Regions from separate parts of the Arthrobacter sp. FW306-07-I genome, predicted to be linked through region 3. Evidence: riboswitches for the same ligand, from Rfam matches in the RefSeq annotation. Region 3 holds a riboswitch; each other region holds the start of a gene.
The links. Region 3 has a riboswitch for cyclic di-AMP ahead of LFT46_RS11150 (C40 family peptidase). Riboswitches for the same ligand answer to the same signal wherever they lie in the genome.

Region 1 (4,996 bases), 1.8 Mb from region 3:
CCTCCGATGCCGCGAATGCCATCACCGTGGACAAGCTGCCGGCCTCCCTGTGGATCATGGGGCTGTCCGTCCGGATCTTTGGCCTGAGCTCGTGGAGCATCCTGGTTCCCCAGGCCTTGATGGGGGTCGGCTCGGTGTGGCTGGTCTATCTGGCCGTGCGGCGGGCCGCAACGCCGGCCACCGGTGATGTCCGGCTTGCGCACCGGGCAGGGCTGCTGGCAGCGGCGGTCCTTGCCCTCACCCCGGTTGCCACCCTGATGTTCCGGTTCAACAACCCGGACGCCCTGCTGGTGCTGCTGATGACAGCAGCCGCGTACGGGTTCCTCCGCGCGGTCCAGGAGGACCGGCCTCGGTGGCTCCTGCTGGCCGGGGTATTCCTGGGCTTTGGGTTTCTCGCCAAGCAGCTTCTGGTCCTGCTGGTGGTTCCGGGGTTCGCCCTCGCCTACATGGTGGCAGCTCCGGGCGGCACCCGGCGGCGGTTGATCCGTCTGGCAGCCGCGGGAGCAGCGATGGTGGTTTCTGCCGGCTGGTGGCTGCTGGCCGTCGAGCTGACGCCGGCGAACATGCGGCCCTACATTGGCGGATCCCAGAACAACTCCATCCTGGATCTGACGTTGGGCTACAACGGCCTGGGCCGGCTCACGGGCGACGAAACGGGCAGTGTGGGCGGTGGCAACGGCTGGGGCGTTCCGGGCCTGTTCCGGATGTTCAACAGCGAGTTCGGCGGCCAGATCGCATGGCTGCTGCCGTCCGCACTCATCCTTGCGGCGGGGCTGCTGTGGGTGGGGCGGCGGGCACCGCGAACAGATGTTGTCCGCGCTTCCGTCATCATCTGGGGCTCGTGGGTCCTGGTAACGGGCCTGGTGTTCAGCTTCATGGCCGGCATCATCCACCCCTACTACGCGGTGGCACTGGCACCGGGAATCGCCGGAATGGCAGGCCTGGGCAGCGTTCTCCTGTGGCAGCGCCGCAGGCAAACTGCTGCCCGCATCTTCCTCGCTTCAGCAGTGGCCGTGGCATCGCTTACGGCCTTCTACCTGCTGGGAACCACGTCCGCCTACGGCCCTTGGCTGCGCTGGCTGGTGCTCGGCGGAGGTTTGGCAGCCGCAGCAGGCATTGGGCTGGGCAAGTTCCTGCGCTTGGCTTCCATGCAGCGGACGACGGCGGCCCTTGCCATCGCTGCGTCGCTCGCCGGTCCGCTGGCCTACTCCGTCACCACCGCGGCTACGGCACACAGCGGGGCGATCGTCAGTGCGGGGCCAGCCTCGGGCTTAGGCGCCGGCGGCCGCGGACCGGGAGGCTTCAGTTCGACCGGCCGGAGCCCTTCGGGCCGGGGCGCCGGACAGGGCGTCACGGGCCAAGGTCCCACGGGGCAGGGCTTCCAGCAGCAGGGTTCCCAGCAGCAGGCCGCCCCGGCCGGAACAAACCCTGACGGCGCTAACTTCGGGGGCAGGCCCGGCGGCGGACTCGGTGGCCTCCTCGGCGCACCTACTCCATCAGCGGATCTTGTGGCCGCGCTCAAAGACGGTGCAACCAATTACACCTGGGCAGCAGCGGTAGTGGGCTCCAACAATGCCGCCGGGTACCAGCTCGCCACGGAACTGCCGGTGATGGACGTGGGCGGCTTCAACGGCACCGACCCCTCCCCCACCCTGGCGCAGTTCCAAGACCTCGTCGCGCAGGGAAAAATCCACTACTTCATTGCCGGCGGGCTATGCCGTCCAGCTCCGGTTCGGATGCCGCCGGCCGGATCGCCGAGTGGGTTTCGCAGAACTTCAGTGCGCAGAGCATCGGCGGCACCACTATCTACCTCCTGGCAGGGTAACAACACGGCCTGGTGTCCTGAACGTAACGATTCGACCGCACGCCAGAAGCAAGCCGGCGCGCTGGAGGCCGTGACTTCCGTTACCTAAATGTGACTTTGCTTCGCTTTTCCTGTACCGTCGATTGGGTGCGGCTCCCGTTCGGGCCGCATATCCCGGGTTGACGCCAAGCTCTGCCGCTTCCCCGGATTCCGATTGAGCAACGGCAGAGGCGGGGGACCCACCGTCCCGGGCGATGAACGCCCTTGGGGTTAAGCACGTACGTGATCTTTCCGTGCGGCCGGATGCCCTCATCCGAACCCGACAGCTAACTCCGCAGGTGTGAGAGGCGATCAATCATGTCCAAAAACACGGCAGAAGCATGCCTGCATGCCAAGGGTAAACATCTGGCACAGCAGGAACCGGCCAAGAAACCAGCAAAGAAGACCAGCCTGGGCGTGCGTGCCGGGATCCTTGCAGCATCCTGCGCGGTGCTCGTGGGGGTAGGCGCGGCAGGCCAGGCAACCAGCAGCATGACCCCGGTGTCATCCACCGAATCAAACTCTTCCACGGCAGCGGCCGATGCCCAAATGAGCATCGAGAAGAGCGAAATCCGCTCCAACCCGGCAGTGTCCGTTCCGGCGGCAATCAGCGTAGCCCCCCAGGCAGCGGAACCAGCCCCCGCGCCTGCACCGGCGGCCCCCGCAGCGGAAGCCCCGGCACCTGCCGCGGCTCCGGCACCCGCCCCGGCACCTGCCCCGGCTCCGGCACCCGCTCCTGCACCTGCGCCGGCACCCGTCGTCGCGGTGAATGATCCCGCCGGTGCCCAGGCTTATGCTGCCGGCCAGCTGGCAACCTTTGGCTGGGGACCTGACCAGATGCAGTGCCTGCAGACGCTGTGGACCAAGGAGTCCGACTGGACCACCACGGCCACGAATCCCAGCAGCGGCGCCTACGGCATCGTCCAGTCCCTGCCTGCAGAGAAGATGGCCAGCGCCGGCGCTGACTACCTGACCAACTACCGCACGCAGATCAACTGGGGCCTGGATTACATCAAGAAGAGCTACCAGTCTCCGTGCGGTGCGCTGAACTTCCACCTGGCGCACAACTGGTACTAGGCACCTCTCCCTGGCATAGCGCCGCAAAGGGAAACCTTCAGCTGAACCTCCCGGCTCCAAGGACAGCCGACGGCGTCTCCCGCCACCCGCCGTCGTACGCCTTGGCCACGGGGTAACGCCGGGGATTCCAGCGACAGACCGCGGGCCGCATCATCACGATGCGGCCCGCGGTCTGTTTTAAGCGTTGCTGGGCGTACTGCCGGCCTGAGCTGCATCCTGCCCGGCATTCCGCCAAGGGATGTACTGGACGGCCCACTTATTGCCGTCCGGGTCGGCGAAGTAAACGAAGTGGCCCCAAGGCAGCACTTCGATGTCACTGACGTCCACACCATTGTTCTTCAGGTGGTCATGCGCCTTTTGGATGTCGTCGACCACCATCTGGAGGGTGGTTCCCGTGCCGGGAGGGGCGTCCAAAAGCCCCTCGCCCATGCAGATGGAGCAGGCAGAGCCGAGCGGCGTCAGCTGTACGAAGCGCACGTGGTCCGACGGCCGCTCGTCGTAGTCCGCGTTGAAGCCCACCTTGTTGACATAGAAGTCCTTGGCGCGGTCAACGTCGGATACAGGGACAAAGACAAGTTCGAGTTTCCAGTCCATCCGCACAGGCTAGCGGCGGCACACCGATTGAAAAAGGGTAAAAACTACCCTGCGATGCCGTAGAGCCGGTCGCCGGCGTCGCCCAGGCCGGGAACGATGTAGGACTTCTCGTTGAGCTTCTCGTCGATGGAGGCCAGGACGATGTGCACGTTCGCGCCCGAGAGTTCCTCTTCCAGCCGTGCCAGGCCTTCAGGGGCAGCCAGCAGGCAGATGCAGGTGACGTCGGAAGCGCCCCGCTTGAACAGGAACTTGATGGCCTCACGCAGGGTGCCGCCGGTGGCCAGCATGGGGTCCAGCACGAAGACCTGGCGGCCCGTCAGGTCCTCCGGAAGGCGCTCGGCATAGGTGATGATGTCCAGCGTTTCCTCGTCCCGGGCCATACCCAGGAAGCCCACCTCGGCCGTGGGGACCAGCTTGGTCATGCCCTCCAGCATTCCCAGGCCGGCACGCAGAATGGGAACCACCAGCGGTGTGGGCTTGGTGAATGCCGTGCCGATGGTGGTGCTGACTGGCGTCTGGATGGTGACGGGCTCCGTGCGGACCTCCCGCGTGGCTTCGTAAGCCAGCAGGGTCACCAGCTCTTCCGTCAGCTGGCGGAATACCGGCGACGGCGTGTTCTTGTCCCGCAGGACGGTGAGCTTGTGGGCGACCAGGGGGTGGTCAACAACGAGAGTGCGCATCCCCCAAAACTATCATCCGGCGGTGTCCTTGCCTCGGCTGCCGGACGCGCCCTGCTTGCCGGCATCGCCGCCGTCGTGCACGGATTCGAGGACGACGTCCCGCACCACGGGACGATCGAACGTGGGGGCCGGACCCGCATGCTGCTTGCGCCTCAACAGGTGGAACAACCGATGCGCCAGGATCACGATGGCCACCCAGGCCAGCCCCAGCGTCCAGCCGGCCATGACGTCGGTCAACCAGTGGTGGCCCAGGAATACCCTGCTCAGCCCCATGGCAATGATGAAAATCACGCCGGCCGTGATTGCCGTGACCCTGACCCAGAGTTGGTGGAACTGCAGGCAAAGAACGTACAGGAGGACACTGATGACCACGGTGGTGTTGAGGGTATGGCCGCTGGGGAACGACGGCGAATCCTCGTAAGGCGGGACTGCATCGGCGTGGTCCGGCCGGGTCCTGCCCACAAGTTTCTTGCCGAACGTGGTGGCGAGGATGGAGACGGTTGCCGCACCGCCCACCAGGAGGAGTGGGCGCCAGGTCCGGCTCAGGAACGTCAGCCACGCGGTAAGGATGCTGGCGAGGATGGGCATACCGATGCCGCCGCCGATGTTGGTGAAGCCGGTGGCAAAAGCATCAAGGCCCGGGTTTCGCAGCGACTCAGCGTACTGGAGGGCCGGAACATCGAGGTTCGCGAGCCCGTCCTTGCCCACCACGTCGTCATAAACCTCGGCGCCGGCAAGAGCCATGATGACAACCACCGTCCCACCGATGATCAGGGTCAGCCAGAGGGCGGCGTAGGGCTTG
Region 2 (4,996 bases), 1.6 Mb from region 3:
GCCGTTTCCGGCGTAAACAGCGATGTGTGCCATTCCTCCGCCACCATCGGCGTAGTAGATCAGGTCGCCGGGCTGTGCCTGGGAAGCAGGCACCGTGTCCCCCAGGGACAGGTAGCCGGCGGGCCAGTCGTGGAAGTGGATGCCGACGGCGGCCAGGGCGTTGGTCACCAGCATGGTGCAGTCCTGGTGGACGCCAAGCTGGGCGTAGGCGGCGGAGAGGATTGCAGCACCCTTGCCGCTGGCAGAAGCCTGGGCTGCGGGAGCGGCCGGGGCAGCGGCGGTGGCGACCTTGGCGGTGACCTTGGGAGCGGCAACGGGCTGGGCGGCGGGAGCAGGGGCAGCTTCCTCCACCTGAACCTGGGGCTCGGGCTCGACGACGGGGGCCGGCGTGGTGGTCACAGCTGGCTTCTCGAAGCTGATCGCAATGGTGGAAGCGGCGGAAATCGGGGCGTCGACGGCGGATTCAACTTCCAGCGCGGAGGCGGGAGCAGAGTCGCGCTTGACGTTGGCATCGGCGGCGTTGGCCGCAATGCCGCTGGTCAGGACCAGGCCGGAAGCGGCGGCGATGACCGCAGCCTGGCGGCCCATGCCCCCGGCGTTGTCGCTGACAGCCTTGGCAATGACAGCGATCGAGTTGGTCTTGGTGACCTCGGCGCGGTGCCGTGCGGTAGCACGAGTCGTCATCAGTTCTCTCTTTCGTTTTCCTTGCAACCGCAGGTAGGCAGGCAAAGTGTGTTGGACGCGCCGGCATCTTGGGGGTACGCCGGCGCGTCCCGAACGGGGATGTGGTTTCTAGCGAAGAAGCTTTGGGCAAAGAAATAGCCCTTGGAGCACGGAGCCCAAGAACTATTTGTTGAGGTGGTAGTACGACGAGGTACCGGTGGCTGCAGGCGAGTGGAGCAGCGTGCCCTGTGAGGGGTTGAGTGCGCTGATCATCATGCCGTTGCCGACGTAGATGCCAACGTGGGCGCCACCGTTCTGGACAACCAGGTCACCCGGCTGCGGCGCGGAGGTGGGGGTCATGATGCTCCACGCGTTGGTGCGGGGAATGCTGATGCCTGCCTGGGCGTAAACCCACTGCACGAACCCGGAGCAGTCCCAGCCGGTGACGGGGCTGGTGCCGCCCCACACGTACGAGTGGCCGATGCCGGTGTAGGCAATGGCTGCGATGCCCGAGGTCGCCGCCGAGGAGACGGTCTGGGCGGTCTTGGCGGCCGGCGCGGCGTCCTGGCCGGCAGCAGCAGCAGCGTTGGCCGTGTCGGTGGACTGGGTACGCACCGGCTGCACCTTGGGAGCAGCGGCGGTTTTGACCACGGGACGTTCAAAGGAAACCGTGGCGGTGGGGGCAGCGGTGACGGCGAGGGCCGTTTGGGCCGAACCGGACTCAGTGGAAGCTGAGACACCGGCAGTGGTATCAGCAGCAGTGGCCGGCAGGCCCATGCTCAGGATCAGGCCCGAGGCGGCTGCCACAACGGCAGCCTGGCGGCCTACGGTCCCGGCATTTGCACTCACGGCCTTGGAAACGGCATCCAAGGGGTTGGTGCGAACCGTTTGCGCACGGTGGCGCGCAGAATTATGGCGTGAAGACACGAAGGTAGCCTCTCCCAATGCCTGCGAGGTGAGCTGTCGGATTCGGATGGGAGTCACCCGGCCACGCTGCTTCCTGGGAAGCTTGTGACTTAACCCCAAGGCCTTCTGGATGAAGGCCGAAATTGGTTCCCCCGCCCCTGCCAGACGATGAAATGCGAACGGACCTTGAGCGGTGGCAGAGTTAGGCAATCCACTCAAGAGCGTCAACTTCGGAAAAGTTGACGCGAGTTAGACGGTACAGCAGTTTTGTTTCAATGTCACATTCAGGTCACGGCTAGTCACGGCGATCTGAGAGTGCGCAATCATTCGGTTACAACCAGCCCATGGGATCGACCACTTCGCCATTGACCTGGACTTCGAAGTGCAGGTGGCAGCCGGTGGACGCACCAGTGGTGCCGCTCAGCGCCACCACGTCCCCGCGGGAGACGGTCTGGCCCACCTTCACATTGAAGGACGACAGGTGGTTGTACGTGGTTTCCAGCCCGTTCCCGTGGTCGATGACCACTCGGTTTCCGCCGCCGAACTGATGCCAGCCCGCGAAGGTCACGGTACCCGTGGCGGCCGCCAGGACGGATGTCCCACACTGCGCCACGAAGTCCTGGCCCCGGTGGAAGTCGCCCGAGCCTCCAGTAATCGGGCTGACCCGATAACCGAAGGGGGAAGCGGTGGCAAGGGATGCCAGCGGTGCAGCCAGGGTGCCGGCTGACGCGGCACGCGTCACGGAGCCGGCCGACTGGGCACTCAGCAGTTGCTTTAGCTTCCCGTCCGGGTCCGCCTGGGTCACCACGGCGGACCGGCTGAAGTCGATCTGGGCACCGATGTCGGCCGAGATCTCGGGCTGCGGCGTGACTGAGGAGGCTGCAAGCGGGGCGCTGCCGGCGGCATCAGTGGCCATAACGGGACTTGTGGCGGGCACGGTCACGGTCAGCACCAGGCCGGTGGCTGCCAGGGCAATGCCGGCCTTCTGGCCGATGCCGCTGGCAGCGGCAAACTCCGTCATCTGGCGGAACGGACCCCGGCGGCGGCGGGCGTCGCGATGGAGGTCGCGGGGGCGCTCCGCTGCGACAACTTCGACAACCCGCGGCGCCGAAGGGGGGCCGGCAGCACGGCGGCGTCCCCGGGGGGTGTGCATGGTCAAGAAGGGTTCCTCTCTGGAAAAGCCTGCGGAGTTAGCTGTCGGATTCGGGTCAGAGAGATCAAAGACCCGGCCCGCCAAGGGCAAGCTTCTGCGCAGGGGTATTCCCGGAAGAATCCTTCACTGGAGAGGCTTGCTGCTGACGGACTTCACCCCAAGGCAGTCCCCCGCTGCCGCTTGTGGTTCCCCCGCCTCTGCCAGTAACGACTCGTGCACCCGATCCGCTGGCAGAGCTCGGCTCCGGATCAGGTAACGCTTAAGTTTCAAACGACTGGTTCTACTATAGGGGCTTAAGACCCTAGGTAACAATTCCGTTATCTTTGGCTGGAAGGGCAGGTCCGGGGTATGGAAGTTTCGCTTCAGCCCTGCTTGACGGCCACAAAGACGTGTGCGGCAACCTCCGGCGGAAGCTCCAGCGCTCCTTCAATCCCGGCCACCCGCACCGAGATGTAGTCGCCCACGCGCTCCAGGGCCACTGCAGCGCCGGGCCGGATTCCGCCTTCGTCCAACTGCGACAGCAGCTCCGGCTCCACCTGGATCGGCTCCGCGAGGCGGCTGATGGTCACGCCGGAAGCAGGCACGTAGCTCTTCATCGCCTCCACCAGGCTGATGGCGCCGTCACCGAAGCCGGGGGCCGGCCGGCCGCCCAGCGCGGCAAGGCCCGGGATGGGGTTGCCGTACGGGGATTCGGTGGGGTGGTCCAGCATCTCGTAGATGCGGCGCTCCACCCGCTCACTCATCACATGTTCCCAGCGGCAGGCTTCATCGTGGACGTAGGCCCAGTCCAGCCCGATGACGTCCGCCAGCAGGCGTTCGGCCAGCCGGTGCTTGCGCATCACCTCCGTGGCGCGCTTGCGCCCGGTGTCAGTGAGCTCCAAATGCCTGTCACCAGAGACAACAACGAGCCCATCGCGCTCCATCCTGCCGATGGTCTGGGAGACGGTGGGGCCGGAGTGGCGCAAGCGCTCGGCAATACGGGCCCGGAGGGCGACGATGTTTTCTTCCTCAAGCTCCAGGATGGTCCTGAGGTACATCTCCGTAGTGTCGATCAGATCCGTCATCCAGCTCAGCTCCTCGAGCGCAGTACCTTGCGTTGTCCCACCGTATCGCCTCTTCCCGCGAGGTAGTCCGGGGGAAAGCTTAGCCTATTTTGACTTTGTCCGAATAGCCGCGGCCCCAGGGGGAGCCGCAACAGGTGCACGCGGAAGGGTTGCACACGCGGGACACTTGCACGCCCGCCGCGTTGTCTCAGTGTCTGGACTTTGCCGCTGCCGGTTGCCGCCCAGCGCCGCTGTTCAGGCAGAATGGAAAAGGCCTATGGCACAGCCGCCGCCCGGCTGCCGGCCACCACAACCCGCCCGTGCGGACCAAAGCGTTCGTCCCCGCCGAAATTGGAGCACCTGTGAGCGACACCAGCATCACGATTCCCGCCGACCTCCTGCCCAAGGACGGACGGTTCGGTGCCGGTCCGTCAAAGGTCCGGCAGGAACAGATCGATGCCCTCGCCGCAGCGTCCAAAACCATCCTCGGCACCTCTCACCGCCAAGCCCCGGTCAAGAACTTGGTGGGGTCCGTCCGTGAAGGGCTGAGCCAGTTCTTCCGCGCCCCGGAAGGCTACGAGGTTGTCCTTGGCGTTGGCGGCTCCACTGCTTTCTGGGATATCGCGAGCTTCGGCCTGGTGGAGAAGAAGGCCCAGCACCTCTCCTTTGGCGAGTTCGGGTCCAAGTTCGCTGCGGCCACCAACAAGGCACCTTTCCTGGAAGCCTCCTCGATCATCAAGTCCGAGCCCGGCACCCGACCAATGGCACAGGCCGAGGCCGGGGTGGACGTTTATGCCTGGCCTCAGAATGAGACCTCCACCGGTGTGGCAGCCCCGGTCCAGCGGGTTTCCGGAGTCGACGAGGGATCGCTTGTCCTGGTGGACGCCACCTCGGCTGCCGGCGGCCTGGATGTGGACGTTGCCCAGAGCGACGTCTACTACTTCGCGCCCCAGAAGAACTTCGCCTCTGACGGCGGCCTCTGGCTTGGCCTGTTCTCCCCCGCCGCTCTTGACCGGGCCGCCCGCATCAAGGCCAGCGGCCGCTGGATCCCGGACTTCCTGGACCTCCAGACTGCCATTGACAACTCCCGCCTGAACCAGACCTACAACACGCCCTCGCTGTCCACGCTGGTGACCCTGGATGCCCAGGTGCAGTGGCTGAATTCCAACGGCGGCCTGGATTTCGCGGCTGCACGTACCGCCGATTCAGCCGGACGCATCTACAGCTGGGC
Region 3 (4,996 bases):
TTTTGGCTCACTGTGATCCATGGATCGCAGGCTGCTTCAATTTCCGGGGCGACGAACCAGCCCGAGTCCGCACGAACAGGAGGACCACCATGACTGACCAGTACACCTTCCGTAATCCCGTGACTGCCTACGAAAAGATTTCCCCGCCAAAGCAGCACCAGCCCGAGCCGGGCCTCGACGCCGAATTGACACCCAAGGCTGACCTGGGCGAAGAAACGTACCGCGGAACGGGACGGCTGGAAGGCCGCCGCGCCATCGTGACCGGCGCGGACTCAGGCATCGGCGCCGCAACTGCCATTGCCTTTGCAAGGGAAGGCGCCGACGTCGTCCTTTCCTACCTGCCCCAGGAAGAGGAGGATGCCTCCCGCATCGCCGGGATCATCGAGGCCGCGGGCCGCAAGGCCGTCAAGGTGCCGGGCGACCTCAAGGATTCCGCCACATGCCGGGAAGTCGTTGATACGGCGGTTGCCGTGCTGGGCGGGGTGGACATCCTGGTCAACAACGCCGGGAAGCAGGTGGCCCAGGAGGACCTGCAGGACATCACCGACGAGCAGTTCGACCACACCCTCAAGACCAACGTGTATGCGATGTTCTGGTTGACCAAGGCCGCCGTCCCGCACATGCCGGCCGGCTCAACCATCATCAACACCACCTCCATCCAGGCGTACAACCCGTCCCCCACCCTGGTGGACTACGCCACCACCAAGGCCAGCATCAACAACTTCACCAAGGGACTGGCACAGCAGCTGGCACCCAAGGGAATCCGGGTGAATGCCGTGGCCCCGGGTCCCATCTGGACGCCATTGCAGGTCAGCAGCGGCCAGCCCAAGGAGCAGCTGCCGGAATTCGGCCAGTCGACTCCCCTGGGCCGGGCAGGACAGCCCGCGGAGCTGGCACCCGCCTACGTCTTCCTGGCTTCACCCGAGTCCAGCTACGTGGTAGGGGAAACACTGAACGTCAACGGCGGCAGCCCCACGCCCTAGCCGGTTCCCCGGGCCTGGCTGATCCGCCAACCCGGCGTCAGCCAGCGGCCTGGCCAGCCAGGATCTCATCGGTGGCAGGGTCAGGCTCGCCGTCGAAGAACTGGGCCAGGACAGTCTTGAACACTGTTTCTCCGGGTGCCGCCCGGAGAAACAGTGTCATGGACGACCGCAGCTTCCTGGCATCGATGCCGCCGAAGATGTCCTCCGCGGACTGGTCTGCATGGTTGGCCAGGACCAGGGCGCACTCCAGGAGCCGCGGCCCCAGTACCTCATGATCCAGGTAGGCACGGGCCTCTGCGAGTGAGGAGATGGCGTATTTGCGGGACATTGCGCTCTGCCCCAACCCGGAAATCTGCGGGAAGACGAACCACATCCAGTGGCCGGACTTCCTGCCGACCTGCAGCTCCCCCAGCGCCTGGTCATAGGTGCCGCCGCTGTTTTGCGCGGCAACAAAACGGTCAAGGTCAAAGTGCTCATTCATGCGGATCTCCCGGTTTCGAGGTCAAAGGGTCAAATCTTTTTCAAGGGCGGCTGCCGCCGCCTGAAGCTGCGGGTCGGGGTCGTCCCGCCACCGAGCCAGGACCGCGTTGGCCCGCTGCCGCTCGCGCTCCCCGAGGCCGGACAGCAGCGGCACCAGGACGTCGCCCAGGAGGGGCTGGATCAGGTCTGCAGCCTGGGCAGAACGAAGGAAGCCTTCCAGCCGGGTCAGGTCCGAGTGCCTGAGCAGCCGCACCCGTGACTGCAGCAGCACCACGGCCGCCAACCGGCGCTCAAACACGGGGCGGGAGCCGGGCCGGGGCTGTCCCCACAGGGTGGACGCAAGCATCACCGTGGTGTCGTGGTCCAGGTTCTTGAATTTGCGCAGGGCATCGCGCACCGTGCCGCGCACCGCTCCGATGGAGGAACCGTAAGAGTCCAGCACCCAGCCAAGCCGGTTCCCGACGTCGTCCGCCCGGTACCAGGCGCCCTCGTTCTGGAGGGTCCGGTCAACGAACTCCGCCGCCGCGGACACCACATCCGCAGGGCCAGTCATCGTCCCCGACCGGACGAGGCGTGGCGGATACAAAACGGTGTCCAGGGGCGCGCTTCCAGCCTGCCCTCCGCAATGGGCTCCCCGCACACGGCGCAGGCTCCATAGGTCCCCGCTGCCAGGCGGGCCAGCGCCGCGTCAATCTGGTCCAGGCCGGCCGAGCTCTGCTTCAGGAGCGCCGAAGCCTGCGAGAGCTCAAACGCGATCGTGGCCCCTTCGGGATCGTGCTCGTCATCGACATTGGAGTCCTGCCGGGCCGAATTCGCTGCCTGGATGTCAGCCCGCAGCGCCGGCAGCAACTCCAGGCGCCGCGCCCGCTCCTCTTCGAGCAGTACCCGGAACCGGTCGAAATCTGGCATACAAACAGCCTAGCGGTCGGATCGCGGAGCGCCTGAATGGAAACGGCCAGTGCGATGGAGCCGCGGCAAACATCCCGTGTCCGTGTCCGGGCCGTTACCTATCCTGCAAGCCCGGCTATTAGCCGAGGTCGACACCGGTAACAGCCGTAACGTCCAAACGTTTGCGGAATTCGAGAGGGGAACCTCGTATGTTATCCAAATGTGACAATGCCACCGCATGTGGGTTATGGTCTTCAGGTGTCCCTCTCAGACGGGACATTCCCATCAGTATGCCGAGCCCTGCCACTGATCATGGGATACAACCGCTCCAGCTGGCAGGGACGGGGGAACCAAGTTTCCGCGGCCACTTGTGGCCTTGGGGTTAAGTCGATAGCGCCTCCGTCCATTACGGGGTTGCTTCCGGCCGGGTATCTCCAGCCCGAACCCGACAGCTCACCCCGCAGGCATGGGAGAGGCGATCAACCGTGTCAAAAAATTCCACCACTGCCCGTCACCGCGCAACTCCGGCCCGCTCCATTGTTCTCGAGGGCCTCGCCGTGACAGCCAAGTCCCAGGCCCGCTCGCTGGGCCGCCCCGCGCTCGCAGTTGCTGCAGCGTCCGGCATTGCCTTCGGCGTCGGCGCCCCGGCCCACGCCGGTGTCACCGGCCCTGACACCACGGAAAAGACCAACGTGCAGGCGTACTCCGCACCTGTTGCGGCCCCGGCAGCGGCAGCAGGCAGCGTCCACACCGTAGTTTCCGGCGATACCCTGGGTGCCATTGCGTCTGCTAATGGCGTCAGCCTGAACAGCGTCCTGTCCGCCAACGGACTGGGCCTGTCCTCGATCATCTACCCGGGCGACCAGATCCAGATCCCCGCCGCCGGCTACACCGCGGCACCGGCACCGGCTCCGGCCCCTGCAGCAGCACCCGTGCAGACCGCAGCCGCCGCTCCGGCCAACACCGGCATGAACATGTCCTACGCCTCGGCCACCCCCGTGTCCGCCCCCACCGGCAGCGGCACCGGCGCTGCCATCCTGGCAAACGCCTACGGCCAGCTGGGCATCAAGCAGGACTGCACTGCCATGGTTGAGAAGGCGCTGCGCTCGGTGGGCAAGTCCGTTGGCGATCTTGCCCCCACCCAGTTCTTCCAGTACGGCACCGTGGTCGGCGCTCCTGCGCCCGGCGACCTGATCATCACCTCCGGCCACGTTGGCGTTTACGCCGGCAACGGCCAGGTTGTCAGCGGTGGCGTGAACGGCTACGACACCCAGGTGCACTCCATCAGCTGGCTCGGCGGCTACTCAGCGGTCCGCGTCGCCTAGTCTTCGCATCACCGCAGGCGCCCAACAGCGCAGGCATTAGACAGGAGGGCGGCAGCCGGTCATCCGGCTGCCGCCCTCCTGTCGCATCCGCCGCCTGCCCCCGCAGCCGTCAGGTCCCGCAGAAGGTCATATAGTTGCCGAAGTCCTCGGGGGCGCCTTCGGCGTAGCGTTCCAGCCCGGGCCGCTCGGTGAAGGGGTCACTGACTGCCTCCAAAAGCTGCTGCAAGGGTGACAGGTCTCCGGCCGTGGCAGCGGCCAATGCCTCCTCCACGAGGTGGTTCCTGGGAATGTACGCCGGGTTGACGTTGTCCATCAGCTCCGCGTCCGGTTCGAGTGCCTGCCACCGCTCCGCCCAGGAATCAAACGCAGCCAGATCAAGAACCATGCCGCGCACCGGACGAAGGTCGCCACGGGCGGCCTTGCCCAGGTTACGGAAGAAGAGGGTGTAGTCCACGGGACCGTCCTTCAGGATGGCAAGGGCGCCGTCCACCAAAGCGGACGTGGTTTCCTCGTCACTTCCCCCGCGGCTGCCAAGGCCGAGCTTGGCATTCATGCCACCGGTCCACGCCCTGCTGTAGTGGCCCCGGAAGCCGCCGAGCACCTCCACTGCGGGCGCAACCGCCTGCTCCTGGGCTTCATGGATGAGCGGCAGCATCGCCTCGGCGAGCCGGGCAAGGTTCCATTCAGCAAGAACCGGCTGGTTCGCGTAGGCGTAGCGGCCGCTGACGTCGATGGAACTGTAAACGGCTGCGGGATTGAACGCGTCCATGAACGCGCACGGGCCGTAGTCGATGGTCTCCCCTGAAATGGTCATGTTGTCCGTATTCATGACCCCGTGCACGAATCCCACCAGCATCCAGCGGGCCACCAATTCCGCCTGGGCCGAGACGACCGAGGCGAACAGCTCAAGGTAGGGGTTGTCGGCGTCGGCGGCGTGCGGGTAATGCCTGCTGATGGCGTGGTCCGCCAACCGCTTCAGGAGATCCATGTTTTCGGTGGCACGCGCGTACTGGAAGCTGCCCACGCGCAGGTGGCTGCTTGCCACCCGGGCCAGGACGGCGCCCGGCAGCATGTCGTCGCGCCGGACTTGGCGGCCTGTTGCCACGACTGCGAGCGAACGGGTGGTGGGGATGTGCAGGGCGTACATCCCCTCGCTGACGAGGTACTCGCGCAGCATAGGCCCGACGACGGCACGGCCGTCCCCGGCGCGGGCGAAAGGCGTGCGCCCCGAGCCTTTGAGGTGGAGGTCAAGGAGCCGTCCGTTGCGGTCCGTGACCTCACCCAGCAGGAGGGCCCGTCCGTCCCCGAGCAGGGGTGAGT

Region 1: another riboswitch for cyclic di-AMP. It lies ahead of LFT46_RS03110 (hypothetical protein); the one in region 3 lies ahead of LFT46_RS11150 (C40 family peptidase).
Region 2: another riboswitch for cyclic di-AMP. It lies ahead of LFT46_RS04090 (M23 family metallopeptidase); the one in region 3 lies ahead of LFT46_RS11150 (C40 family peptidase).

What each region holds. Positions count from the first base shown of each region.
Region 1 covers NZ_CP084550.1:634,814-639,809, reverse strand. Annotated here, with positions in the region: gene LFT46_RS03115 (ArnT family glycosyltransferase) at 1-1,913, shown strand, start outside; cyclic di-AMP (ydaO/yuaA leader) riboswitch at 1,996-2,156, shown strand; gene LFT46_RS03110 (hypothetical protein) at 2,162-2,920, shown strand; gene LFT46_RS03105 (glyoxalase superfamily protein) at 3,098-3,514, opposite strand; gene upp (uracil phosphoribosyltransferase) at 3,559-4,194, opposite strand; gene LFT46_RS03095 (phosphatase PAP2 family protein) at 4,207-4,996, opposite strand, start outside.
Region 2 covers NZ_CP084550.1:864,674-869,669, reverse strand. Annotated here, with positions in the region: gene LFT46_RS04100 (NlpC/P60 family protein) at 1-684, opposite strand, end outside; gene LFT46_RS04095 (C40 family peptidase) at 847-1,470, opposite strand; cyclic di-AMP (ydaO/yuaA leader) riboswitch at 1,595-1,772, opposite strand; gene LFT46_RS04090 (M23 family metallopeptidase) at 1,901-2,722, opposite strand; cyclic di-AMP (ydaO/yuaA leader) riboswitch at 2,733-2,944, opposite strand; gene LFT46_RS04085 (metal-dependent transcriptional regulator) at 3,085-3,786, opposite strand; gene serC (phosphoserine transaminase) at 4,128-4,996, shown strand, end outside.
Region 3 covers NZ_CP084550.1:2,415,972-2,420,967, forward strand. Annotated here, with positions in the region: gene LFT46_RS11130 (glucose 1-dehydrogenase) at 90-983, shown strand; gene LFT46_RS11135 (DUF1810 domain-containing protein) at 1,021-1,464, opposite strand; gene LFT46_RS11140 (DNA alkylation repair protein) at 1,486-2,016, opposite strand; gene LFT46_RS11145 (TraR/DksA family transcriptional regulator) at 2,013-2,372, opposite strand; cyclic di-AMP (ydaO/yuaA leader) riboswitch at 2,663-2,833, shown strand; gene LFT46_RS11150 (C40 family peptidase) at 2,837-3,676, shown strand; gene LFT46_RS11155 (protein adenylyltransferase SelO) at 3,786-4,996, opposite strand, start outside.